DNA from 4 places in the Pseudomonas sp. 5Ae-yellow genome. Region 4 is predicted to be linked to each of the others. Evidence: predicted binding sites of a transcription regulator. Region 4 holds the regulator's gene; each other region holds the start of a gene.

What was found. The regulator sigma-54, encoded in region 4, starts transcription at its own class of promoters, with help from an activator protein. The targets are predictions, from matches to a motif close to ANTGGCATNNANNTTGCTNT.
Region 1: a site for sigma-54 is predicted at 1,461-1,480, ahead of glnA (glutamate--ammonia ligase). Genes of this name have one in related genera too.
Region 2: a site for sigma-54 is predicted at 1,047-1,066, ahead of H4J77_RS10610 (TorF family putative porin). Genes of this name have one in related genera too.
Region 3: a site for sigma-54 is predicted at 1,407-1,426, ahead of flgB (flagellar basal body rod protein FlgB). Genes of this name have one in related genera too.

Annotation. Positions count from the first base shown of each region.
Region 1 is NZ_JACGWE010000005.1:92,010-95,202, reverse strand. Features, by position in the region: gene thiI (tRNA uracil 4-sulfurtransferase ThiI) at 1-1,262, opposite strand, end outside; gene glnA (glutamate--ammonia ligase) at 1,573-2,976, shown strand; gene H4J77_RS05105 (DUF4124 domain-containing protein) at 3,158-3,193, shown strand, end outside.
Region 2 is NZ_JACGWE010000014.1:31,499-34,691, forward strand. Features, by position in the region: gene H4J77_RS10595 (BON domain-containing protein) at 1-32, shown strand, start outside; gene H4J77_RS19760 (DUF1328 domain-containing protein) at 73-366, shown strand; gene H4J77_RS10605 (GNAT family N-acetyltransferase) at 438-845, shown strand; gene H4J77_RS10610 (TorF family putative porin) at 1,115-1,831, shown strand; gene dcd (dCTP deaminase) at 2,029-2,595, opposite strand; gene apbC (iron-sulfur cluster carrier protein ApbC) at 2,666-3,193, opposite strand, start outside.
Region 3 is NZ_JACGWE010000004.1:97,691-100,883, reverse strand. Features, by position in the region: gene H4J77_RS04250 (chemotaxis protein CheV) at 1-378, shown strand, start outside; gene H4J77_RS04245 (protein-glutamate O-methyltransferase CheR) at 425-1,252, shown strand; gene flgB (flagellar basal body rod protein FlgB) at 1,478-1,882, shown strand; gene flgC (flagellar basal body rod protein FlgC) at 1,886-2,326, shown strand; gene flgD (flagellar hook assembly protein FlgD) at 2,343-3,026, shown strand; gene H4J77_RS04225 (flagellar hook protein FlgE) at 3,059-3,193, shown strand, end outside.
Region 4 is NZ_JACGWE010000019.1:28,745-31,937, reverse strand. Features, by position in the region: gene rapZ (RNase adapter RapZ) at 1-508, opposite strand, end outside; gene ptsN (PTS IIA-like nitrogen regulatory protein PtsN) at 514-969, opposite strand; gene hpf (ribosome hibernation-promoting factor, HPF/YfiA family) at 991-1,299, opposite strand; gene H4J77_RS12575 (RNA polymerase factor sigma-54) at 1,378-2,886, opposite strand; gene lptB (LPS export ABC transporter ATP-binding protein) at 2,980-3,193, opposite strand, start outside.

The DNA.
Region 1 (3,193 bases), on a different contig from region 4:
AACTCCTGCTCGTCCGGGTGGCGGATGTCCAGCACCACTTGCCCGGCCAGTGCGCTGCTGACCACCTCAACCTCGGCACCGCCCGCCATCACCTGATCAAGCTCACTACAATCGGTATAGGTTGCGCCAGCTAACGCCCGATTCAGCACCTCAAAGTCAAAACACGCCTCGACCTCTTCTACTTTAGCCACGGTGGTACGAATCGCCGGGCCCACCGAAATAACACCGCAGTACTCCGGCATGCTGCTGGAGAAATCCAGGGTACCGATCTGACGCGCCGTATCAATGATGTCACCCTTGCTGGTGGTAATCAGGGGGCGAATCACAAAACGCTCAGCCGCCTTATCAATTACGCTGAGATTGGGTAGCGTCTGGCTTGCGACTTGCGCGATGGCCTCCCCTGTCACCAGCGCATCGATATCCAGCCGACCCGCCACGCGGTCGGCGGCACGTAACATCATGCGTTTGAGCACGACGCCCATTTGGCTGTTCTCTACATTCTGCAGAATTTCTGCCACCACACCCTCGAAGGGCACACTGACAAAACGCAGTCGATGGCTCGCCGCGTAGCGCTGCCATAAATAGTGCGCGACCTGGCGAACACCCAATTCGTGCGCACGACCACCCAGATTGAAAAATACAAAGTGCGGCAATAACCCGCGCTGCAGCATCTGGTAGCTGGCTACGGTGGAGTCAAATCCGCCCGAAAGCAGGCTCAAAACCGGCTCCATGGTGCCCAGCGGGAAGCCACCCATGCCCGGGTGACGAGCCTGAATCAGGAATACCCGCTGACTGCGAATCTCAATTTGGACAACAACCTCGGGCTGCTTCATCGACACGCCAGCTGCGCCGCAACGCCGCTGCAGCTCGCCACCCACTTTGATCGCCACATCCTGTGAGCTGAAATCATGTTGGCCGACCCGCTTGCAGCGCACGGAAAACACCTTGCCTTGCAGCTGCTCACCGACGGCAGTGACGCATAGATCTGCCAGCTCATCCAGCGTGCCCAGCGGGTACTCGTGCACTTCCAGAAAATGCGCGATACCCGGTGTATTTTTCAGCCGAGCAATACACAACTGCTGCAGCTGTCGATCACTGCCAAGGTTTATCTCCAGGCTATCCCAGCTGCCGGTAACCCGCGCTTCAGGATCAATATCGGCCAGCAGAAGCTTCAGATTGCCCTTGAGTTGCGCCACAAAGCGCTTGCGGACTTGGCGGGTCTTGATGGTAATTTCAGGGAAGAATTTGATGATGAGTTTCATAGGAGTGGTGTAAGGTGCGCAAAGCCGCGCATTATACCTTAGAGTGGTTGCGCGGCGCGCGAACGATCAACAAGCGGCGCGCACTATAAGCGTGCACAATCCCGTTAGGCTGCACTTATTAGGTGCGCTATTATGGTGCGTACTGGCGATTTTTTGAGCAAAGCCCACTGAAACAGGGCCTTTCGAGCTATGCTCCGAAATGGCACACCTTTTGCTCACTTGTAATGCAACCGACGTGCGGACCCGATCCGCTCAAATTAAAGAGGCGCCAGGCCAGATGCCTGGCAAATGATTCCTTTTGGAGGAAACCATGTCGAAAGCGATGGATCTGATCAAAGAGTATGACGTGAAGTGGGTAGACCTGCGCTTCACCGATACTAAAGGCAAGCAGCAGCACGTCACTATGCCTGCTCGTGATGTCAACGACGACTTCTTCGAAGAAGGCAAGATGTTCGACGGCTCCTCGATTGCCGGGTGGAAAGGTATCGAAGCTTCCGACATGATCCTCATGCCCGATGACAGCACCGCGGTTATGGACCCCTTCACCGAAGAGCCTACCTTGATTCTGGTTTGCGACATCATCGAGCCTTCTACCATGCAGGGCTATGAGCGCGACCCACGCGGCATCGCCAAGCGTTGCGAAGAGTATCTGAAGTCCACCGGCATTGGTGACACTGTATTTGTTGGCCCCGAGCCTGAGTTCTTCGTTTTTGACGAAGTGAAGTTCAAGTCCGACATCTCCGGTTCCATGTTCAAAATCTTCTCTGAGCAGGCTTCCTGGAATACCGACGGCGACTTCGAAACTGGCAACAAGGGCCACCGCCCTGGCGTCAAAGGTGGTTACTTCCCGGTTCCTCCGGTCGATCACGATCACGAAGTCCGTACTGCCATGTGTAATGCCATGGAAGAAATGGGCCTGACCATCGAAGTTCACCACCACGAAGTGGCGACTGCCGGTCAGAACGAGATCGGCGTACTGTTCAACACCCTGGTAGCCAAGGGCGATGAAGTACAAACGCTGAAGTACTGTGTACACAACGTTGCTGATGCCTTCGGCAAAACCGCTACCTTCATGCCCAAGCCTCTGTATGGCGACAACGGCTCCGGTATGCACGTACACATGTCCATCTCCAAAGACGGCAAGAACACCTTTGCTGGCGAAGGCTATTCCGGCCTGTCCGACACTGCCCTGTTCTTCATCGGCGGTATCATCAAGCACGGTAAAGCGCTGAACGCGTTCACCAACCCGTCCACCAACAGCTACAAGCGTCTGGTCCCAGGCTTTGAAGCTCCGGTAATGCTGGCGTACTCCGCTCGCAACCGTTCTGCTTCCATCCGTATTCCTTACGTTTCCAGCCCGAAAGCGCGCCGCATTGAAGCACGCTTCCCTGATCCAGCTGCTAACCCTTACCTGTGCTTCGCGGCACTGTTGATGGCTGGCCTGGACGGTATCCAGAACAAGATCCACCCTGGCGATGCTGCCGACAAGAACCTGTATGATCTGCCGCCGGAAGAAGCCGACCAGATCCCACAAGTTTGCGGCAGCCTGAAAGAGGCCCTGGAGTCTCTGGACGCAGATCGCGAGTTCCTGACCAAGGGCGATGTCTTCACCAATGACTTCATCGATGCTTACATGGAGCTCAAGCACGCCGAAGAAATCAAGGTACGCACCTTCGTTCACCCGCTGGAATACGATCTGTATTACAGCTGCTGAACCTGGCGCAAGCCTGGCAGTCAAAGAAGGGTGCCCCTATGGGCGCCCTTTTTTATGCTTGCCATACTGCTCCCATGGGTGAAAAACCGGAGCAGCATACGGCGACACGTGGCGATCTCGACGCCATCAGGCTATAAAGAAGACTGCATGGATGGGCTAGAGCGCCCCAGGAGAGAAAGTGATGTCCAAGAAATCAGTTATGGCACTGTCCGTACTC
Region 2 (3,193 bases), on a different contig from region 4:
CCACTGATCGCGGCCCTACCCTTCGTCTCTAATCAATGACTCGGCACCTCAACACACTATGGATGACAAAAGATGAACATGGAGCAAAAGCCGGCGATCTATTTCCACATAAAGGAAGCAACACTGCCGGGCGCTATTGAGCTCTCGCACAGCACCGCCGGCAAACCTGCTTACTCCCGGAGGTACCCCTTGCTTAACTGGGCAATCGCGTTTTTCATCATGACCGTTACGGCCGCCGTATTTACCTTTGGCGGATTTGGCTCCACTGCCGCGGCATTGGGCAAGGCCTGCTTCGGTATGTTTCTGCTGTTATTTATCGGCACCATATTGTTGAACCGACGCCGACGCGTGCAACGACTGCACTGATCTTGGCGGCTGGCTACGTGACTGTGACACAATGCTCTGCCATCGTGTCCTGACCCTGTTAATACCCCTTAATGCTACTCGACATCAGCCAACTACCGCCGCTCCTCTATCCGCTAGCGAACCGCTTCTATCGCCGCTACCAACGCGGGGCCAAGGTGAACCGTCAGCATCAGGTCTGGGTTGGCAAGGAAAGCGAGCAGATTATCTGCAGCCTTTGTTTGCAACCGGTTGCTGATGGCTATTGGTTGACCAGCCTGCTGGTTGACCCAGCTCGCCGACACCGTGGTTACGCGAACGCTCTGCTCACAGCCATCAGACATCATTACACCGGCCCTATCTGGTTATTCTGCTCACCTGGACTAGTTCCTCTCTACACGGGTGCAGGCTTCGACCTGGCCTGTGATTTACCCGAATCGTTGGCTGATCGCCTGCTGCGCTACCAACGCCATAAAGAACTGGTACCACTGGTTAGCTGCTGATCACCTGATCCCCGGTTCGCCCTCTCCTTGCTAGCCAACCGCATCAACAAGCCTAATGTGCCAGCACATTGCCACGCTTTGTATCATTGCCTGTTTTTTTCGCACCCTGATAGTGCGTTTAAGCGTTTACGCCCCCCCTTCCCGTTAATAACCTTTCGCATAAAAACAACCTAAGCAAATGAAAAACAAAGGGATTAAAAAACTGGCAAGCAAAATGCTATGTGACAACTGCCAACGCATTTAATCAAAAACATTTGGGGAAACACGCGATGATGAAGAAACTTGCAGTTGCCGTAGCTACCGCCAGCACGCTGTCCTTTGCCAACATGGCTCACGCTGAAGCATACGATACCGCGATCGGCGAGATGGATGTCAGCATGACTGCCACCCTGGCTACCGACTATATCTGGCGCGGTCAGTCGCAAACCGACGGAGTTGGAGCAATCCAGGGCAGCCTGGACATCGCACACGAAAGCGGTCTGTATATCGGCGCCTGGGCATCCAATATCGACTCCGAAGACTTTGGCGGCTCCAGCGTAGAAATCGATTACTACGCCGGTTACGGTGGCGTCATTACTGACGACATCACTTATGACCTCTCCTGGGCTACTTATACCTACCCAAAAAACAGCGAAATCGATTATGACGAAGCGCTGGCCAGCGTCAGCCTGTACGGCTTCACTCTAGGTGCCAATTACGCGTACGACCCGCAAAGCCAGCTTTATACCTATATCGACTATGGCTTTGCCCTGCCCTACGACATCGGCCTCGGCTTGCACTACGGCCTGACTGACACCAAGGACCCACTCGACGGCGTCAGCGGTGACGAAAAGTATGGTGATTGGGCGGTCAGCATCGGCAAAAACATGCTGGGACTGGACGTAGCACTGATGTACAGCGATACCGATCTGGGTGACGACTGCGGTTACTCAAGCAAGGATTCATGTGACTCGAACTTCACGTTCTCAGTATCAAAAACGCTGTAAGTCCTGAATCTGTAAACGGTCGCCCTGCTCCGAGGGTTCCCGTCAGCTAAGCAGTACTTTATGCCGGTTTCGCGCCCCCCTGTTCCACGGCAGGGTAAGCAGGCCGGCTTTTTTATTTATGACCACATTCGCCGTATCAACCTGCACGCACAAAAAACCGGCCATAAGGGCCGGTTCTAGCCAATGCTACGGACGCATCAGGCTCGCGGCAAGGTCACTCCTCGCTGCCCCTGATATTTACCCCCGCGATCGCGATAAGACACCTCACAGGACTCATCGGACTCGAAGAACAGCATCTGCGCCACACCTTCATTAGCATAAATCTTCGCTGGCAAGGTTGTGGTATTGGAAAACTCCAGCGTCACGTGCCCTTCCCACTCCGGTTCAAGCGGCGTCACGTTCACGATAATGCCGCAGCGTGCGTAGGTACTCTTGCCCAGGCAAATAGTCAGCACATCACGCGGGATACGGAAGTACTCCACCGTGCGGGCCAAGACAAAAGAGTTTGGCGGAATAATGCAAACATCGCCCTTAACATCCACAAAGCTTTTTTCATCGAAGTTCTTGGGATCGACGGTGGCAGAGTGGATGTTAGTGAATACCTTGAACTCATCCGCGCAACGTACATCGTAGCCGTAGCTCGACACACCATAGGAGATCACCCGATCACCTTCGGCGCCGCGCACCTGGCGCTCGACAAAGGGTTCGATCATCCCCTGCTCCTGGGACATTCTGCGGATCCAACGGTCGGCTTTGATGCTCATGGTGTGTCCTGAACTGGTCGAAAAAGAGCCTGCATGTTACCGGGTTATGGGGGCGGACAAAAGGCCGCGATCAGTCATCACTGATGCTGATCTGCGGCATCCCCTGCGCACCGGCCTGCTGCGTAATACGAGCACCCACATGGCGTGCCATATCCTGATAGATCATGCTGATCTGACATTCCGGCTGAGCCACTACGGTTGGCTTGCCACCGTCGGCCTGCTCGCGAATCATCATGGACAAGGGCATGGACGCCAGCAGGTCGACGCCATACTCATCTGCGAGGCGTTCGCCACCACCCTCACCGAATAAATGCTCGGCATGACCACAGTTGGAACAAATGTGAATGGCCATGTTTTCAACCACCCCCAGCACCGGAATATTCACTTTCTCGAACATACCTATGCCTTTCTTGGCGTCCAGTAGCGCGAGATCCTGCGGCGTGGTGACAATAACGGCGCCGGTAACCGGCACTTTCTGCGCCAGCGTAAGCTGGATATCGCCTGTTCCTGGCGGCATATCAACCACCAGATAGTCGAGCTCATCCCAGGCAGACTGGGTTAACAGCTGCATCAGCGCACCGGATACCATGGGGCCGCG
Region 3 (3,193 bases), on a different contig from region 4:
TCTATCGCGCGCAAACAGGTGTCTCGATGTTTGCAGGAAGTGGGGGTAGAGATCATCACGCTCAACGATGGCCGGCAGGCGCTGGACTGGCTTCGCGCGCAAGCCGACCTGGGCGAAGATGTGAGCAAGACGCTACTGATGATGGTCTCGGATATTGAAATGCCCGAGATGGATGGCTACACGCTGACGGCAGAGATCCGCAATGATCCGCGGCTGAAAAACCTGCATGTGATGTTGCACACTTCACTGTCAGGGGTATTCAATCAGGCAATGGTCAAGAAAGTGGGCGCAGATGATTTTCTCGCCAAGTTCAAGCCTGATGATCTGGCTCAGCGTGTTATTGATCGGCTTCATGCTCTGCGCGAGCAGACTGATTAGCCGATGGTGATAACTTTATCGACTACAACAACACAAGGCGGCCCGTGTGACTTTGGCTAATCAGGACTTTCAGGCTTTTCGTGAGTTTTTGGAGAAGGCCTGCGGCATTGTGCTGGGTGATAACAAGCAGTATCTGGTATCAAGCCGGTTGAATCGCTTACTGGAGCAGGAAAAAATTGGCAGCCTGGGGGAGTTGGTAAAGCGTATTCAAAGTCAGCCGCGCAGTAATTTGCGCGAGTTGGTTATTGATGCAATGACGACTAATGAGACTCTCTGGTTTCGCGACGTCTATCCTTTCGAGGTGCTCAAGAAAAAGCTGATTCCGGAGTTTATCAAAAGCAATCCGAACCAGCGCTTGCGTATCTGGTCTGCTGCTTGCTCTTCCGGGCAGGAACCCTACTCGCTGAGCATGTCGATTGACGAGTTCGAGCGGAGCAATGCGGGCCAACTGCGCAGCGGTGCGCAAATTGTCGCGACCGATCTGTCTGGTGGTATTTTGAACGCCGCCAAAAGCGCAGAATACGACAGCCTTTCGGTTGCCAGGGGGCTTTCGCAGGAGCGGCTGGCACGTCATTTTGATCAGTTGGCGCCTGGCCGTTGGGCGCTGAAGCCGGCGTTGCGCAATCGCGTCGAGTTTCGTGCTATCAACCTGCTCGACAGTTATTCGATGCTTGGCAAGTTCGATATTGTGTTCTGCCGTAATGTGCTCATTTACTTCTCGGCTGACGTAAAGAAGGACATCTTGCGGCGTATTCATGCCACGCTGAAACCCGGTGGTTATTTGATGTTGGGCGCCTCTGAGGCTCTCAATGGTTTGCCGGAGCTGTATCAGATGGTCCAGTGTAATCCGGGTATCGTTTACCAGGCACGTTGATCTCTGCTTAACGTATTGCCGCTGACAATGGCGGCAATACTTTTGCCGCTTTACCTCCCCTCCGATTTATCCTTTGTTGCCGTTTGCCGGTAACTCCTTGCCGCTTTTGCCACATTTTTTTTTCGCAACTAGCTGAATTTTATGGGTTTTTACTTTTGGCACGCTGCTTGCTTTGTTGTTGGCATAGAGGCTTTTTGGCTTTGTGCCAGAACGAGGAAGGTTGCCATGAGTATCAGTTTCGACAACGCATTGGGTGTGCATGAGCAAGCACTCAAGTTCCGCTCCCAGCGGGCTGAGGTGCTGGCTAACAATCTGGCTAATGCGGAAACCCCAAACTACAAAGCGCGTGACCTGGAGTTCAGTGCCGTACTGGCGGCTCAGCAGCCAGGTGGCAGCCAGTCAGTCAGCCTGGCGCAAACCAACTCGGGTCACATTGCCGCCGATAGCCTCATAGACCAAGTGGCTGGGCTGCGGTTTCGCACCCCGCTACAGCCTTCGCTCGACGGCAACACAGTAGATGCAGAGGCAGAGAAGGCCGCTTACGCACAAAATGCGATCGACTTTCAGGCCAGCTTCACCTTCCTCAACAGCAAATTCAAGGGCCTGATGACAGCCCTGCGGGGAGATTAAACCATGTCTCTTGATAAAGTTTTTGATATCGCTGGCTCTGGTATGAGCGCGCAGTCGCTGCGGCTTAACACCGTGGCCAGCAATATTGCCAACGCCGAGACGGTTTCGAGCAGCATTGATCAAACCTACCGTGCGCGTAACCCGGTTTTTGCAACCATCTTCAGTGCTGAGCAGGGCGCTGGCGCCTCCTTGTTTAGTGATCAGCAGCAAGTTGGCGAAGGTGTTCAGGTTTTAGGTGTTGTTGAGTCCGACGCGGAGTTAGAACCGCGCTATGAGCCCGATCATCCCATGGCGAATGAAGATGGTTATGTGTTTTATCCCAACGTAAATGTGGTTGAAGAAATGGCTAACATGATGTCTGCTTCCCGGTCCTACCAGACCAATGTGGAAGTCATGAATACCGCCAAAACCATGTTGCAACGCGTCCTGACCCTGGGCCAGTAAACGGAGACATACCGACATGAGTGTCAGCAATAATGTGGCAGTGGGCAACAGTGTATTGGACCAGTACAAGTTCGATACAGATCGTGAGCCTAAGAGCGACGAGCTGGGCAAGGATCAGTTTCTCGAGTTGTTGGTTGCGCAGATGAACAATCAGGACCCCCTTTCCCCGCAGGAAAACGGTGAGTTTATTGCCCAGCTGGCGCAATTCAGTACGGTCGAAGGCATCGAGAACATGAACACCTCGATGGAGGCTTTGCTCAGTGGTTATCAGTCTTCACAGGCGTTACAGGCATCTTCTCTAGTGGGTCGTACCGTGATTGTGCCGTCTGATCAGGCGATTGTGGATACGGCTACCGGGGTCGAAGGTCAGTTCGCTCTGCCGGAAGACAGTGGCGCAGTATCTATCAAGGTGCTCGACAGCGCCGGTAGCCTGGTGAATACCATCAACATGGGTGATCTCAAAGCCGGGATGCATGATTTCAAATGGGATGGCAAGGATGGTAGCGGCAATGTCTTGCCGCCAGGTGCCTATACCTTTGAAGCGACCGCAGCGGTAGGTGGTACAACCAAGCAGTTGGCTACGCTGTTGCCGGCCAACGTGGATAGTGTATCGCTGGGGGCTGGCAATAATGGTGAGTTACTACTCAATGTGGCTGGCCTGGGCAGTATCAGTTTATCCAACGTTTACTCGATTAAATAACAGTCGTCCGCATCAGGCTGAGGAGAAATATTATGTCTTTTAATATCGGTTTGAGTGGTATCCGGGCGGCAGCTTCCGATCTGAATATCACAGGTAATAATATTGCGAACGCCGGTACCGTCGGCTTCAAAAGCTCGCGTGCCGAGTTTGCTGATGTCTATGCCGCC
Region 4 (3,193 bases):
ACTGAATGAGTACCGAGGGAGTGCTGCCTTGGCTGCCGAGTAAACGTTGTTTTATCTGGTCGCGCAGCTGATAAAGATTTAAGTGGCTGGTATCGATCTTGAGGGTCGCCAGATCAATGATCGGCTCCAGTATGCGCAGTTCTTGAGCAATAGCCTCGGCTAGCGAGCGCTGGCTATCAGTAAGCGGATGCTTGCGACGGGTTTCTGAAAAACGCTTGATCAGTACGTCATCGCCTGCGGCAAGGAAGAGCACGTCACATTGTACGCCAGCATCGCGTACCTGCTTGAGCAACTCGGGGAAGCGTTGCAGGTCGCTGGCCAGGTTGCGAGCGTCGATGCTGATGGCAATCGCCGGTAGATTCAGGTCTGCTTCGCTAGCCTGTTTGGCCAGTTCCGGCAGTAATCCCGCAGGCAGGTTGTCAATGCAGTAGAAACCGTTGTCTTCCAGCAGGTGTAGTGCGGTACTTTTGCCTGACCCCGAACGGCCACTCACGACGACCAGGCGCATTGGCTTCAGCTCCCATCTCCGGCGGTCATAATGTCGTACAGGCTTTGTGCATCGGGCGCTTTACGCAGCGCTTCTCGCAAGTCTGCCTGATCCAGTTTGCTCGCCAGCATTTTCAGAATCTGTAGATGCTGGTCGGTCGCTTCCTGTGGCACCAAAAGCACAAAGATAAGGTCCACAGGCTGGCCGTCCAGCGCATCGAAATCGATTTTACCGTCCAGCTGCAGCAGGGCGCCGATCGCTTTATGGCAATCGCCCAGGCGGCAGTGAGGGATGGCTATGCCATTACCAAAGCCAGTGGAGCCAAGCTTTTCGCGGGCTATCAGGCTTTCATAAATAGCGTCTGGATCAAGGTTTGTGTGCTGGGCAACCAGTTTGCCAATTAGCTCCAGCACACGTTTCTTGGATCCCCCCTGAACGCCCGAAAAGGTGCGGTCAGGGGTCAAGATATGGTCTATTTGCATGGTTATGCGGTTAGGTTCGCGTTAACGGTCATTGGCGCCTTGCAGGCGATCGATGTATTTTTCTTTATGCTTGATCAGTTGCCTGTCGAGTTTGTCGGTTAGCTGATCAATCGCCACGTACATGTCAGTACTTTCAGCCAGGGCGACAACTTCGCCGCCTGCTACGTGCAGGGTGGCTTCAGCTTTTTGACGGAGTTTTTCGACCTCAAGGGTTACCTGTACGTTGGTAATCTTGTCAAAGTGCCGCTCCAGGCGGGACATTTTTTCAGTGACGTGATCGCGCAGTGCGTCAGTGATATCGAGTTGATGACCGCTAATGTTCAGTTGCATACGGCTTCTCCTGATTGGCTTGATGTTGCTGGGTGACCAGATGTCACCCGGTGGTGCCACTGCATATTCCTTGACTGCTTAAACCAGTCTCTTGCGTTCGCTCGATGGGGCTATGTTGAGCGACTCGCGATATTTAGCGATTGTCCGGCGGGCCACTTCGATCCCTTGTTCTTCCAGTAAACCAGCGATCTTGCTATCGCTCAATGGTTTCTTTGGGTTTTCTGCTGCAACCAGTTTTTTGATCAGTGCGCGGATGGCGGTCGAGGAGAATTCGCCGCCCTCGCTGGTGCCCACATGGCTGGAGAAAAAGTATTTGAGTTCGAAGATGCCGCGCGGGGTATGCATGAATTTCTGCGTGGTGACGCGCGAGATGGTCGATTCGTGCATGCCGACCGCTTCGGCAATATCGTGCAGTACCAGTGGCTTCATGGCTTCTTCGCCTTGCTCCAGGAAACCGCGTTGGTGCTCAACGATCTGCGTAGCAACCTTCATCAGGGTTTCGTTGCGGCTTTGCAGGCTCTTGATGAACCAGCGTGCCTCCTGCAAGTTATTGCGCAGATAGGTGTTGTCGTCACTGGAGTCGGCGCGACGTACCATCGACGCGTACTGGCCGTTGACCCTGACTTTAGGCACTGATTCCTGGTTCAGCTCGACCAGCCAGCGATTGTTGTCCTTACGGACTATGACGTCGGGAATAACGTATTCGGGTTCGCCGGATGCAATTTCGCCGCCGGGGCGTGGGTTGAGTGTCTGGATTAGTGCAATAGCATCGCGCAACTGGTCTTCTTTGAGCTTGCTGCGCCGCATCAGTTGGCTGAAATCCCGGCTGCCGAGCAGTTCAAGGTGATCGCGTACAACGCGCGTCGCCTGCTCCAGTAGCGGCGTGTCAGCGGGAAGCTGGCGAATTTGTAACAGCAGGCATTCGCGCAAGTCCCTGGCGCCAATACCGACGGGCTCAAACTGCTGGATGCGGTGCAGCACCATTTCGATCTCATCCATCTCTACTTCCATCTCGGGAGGCAGTGAGGCGAGTATGTCGTCGAGGGATTCTTCCAGGTAGCCATCGGCATTGATGCCGTCGATCAGCGCGGCCGCAATCTCGTAGTCGGTTTCCGACATCGGGATCAGGTTGAGCTGCCACTCCAGGTGACTTTGCAGGGTTTCACCTGTGCCAGTGCGCGAGGTGTAGTCCCAGTCTTCTTCATTTTGACTGGGTAGCGAGCTGGCAGATGTCTGGTAGACATCTTCCCACTGGGTATCTACTGGTAATTCATTGGGGATTTGCTCATTCCAGTTGCCGTCCTGTTCTGGCTGGCTATGCTGGTCAATGGCATCCATGGATACGGGTTCGGGCAGGGTGACGGCAGATGGGTCGCCGTCGCTGTCGCCATCGCTGCCCGCAGAGCCGGCGGCGCTGTAGTCGTCATCGCCGTCGTCGGCCATCTCCAGCATGGGGTTGGCCTCCAGTGCTTCCTGCACCTCCTGCTGGAGGTCGAGGCTGGATAGCTGTAGCAGTCGGATGGCTTGCTGCAGCTGCGGCGTCATCGTCAGCTGCTGCCCCATCTTGAGGACGAGCGAGGGTTTCATTTTTTGGCGAACTACCTTATGCGCTTGGTCAAACTGTTATCGAGGCCGCTCTGGCTCATATCGTTCTGTAGCATGCCTGAAACTTTTACCGTTTTATAGCCGAAACGCGTGTCCCAGATAGACTTCACGCACCTTCTGGTCTGCCATGACGGCAGCCGCGTCGCCTTCAGCAATGATGGTGCCTTCGCTAACGATATAGGCCTTGTCACAGATATCCAGGGTTTCGCGCACGTTGTGATCGGTGATAAGTACGCCGATGCCCTTGTCCTTGAGATGTTGAATGATCTGCTTTATGTCGTTGACCGAG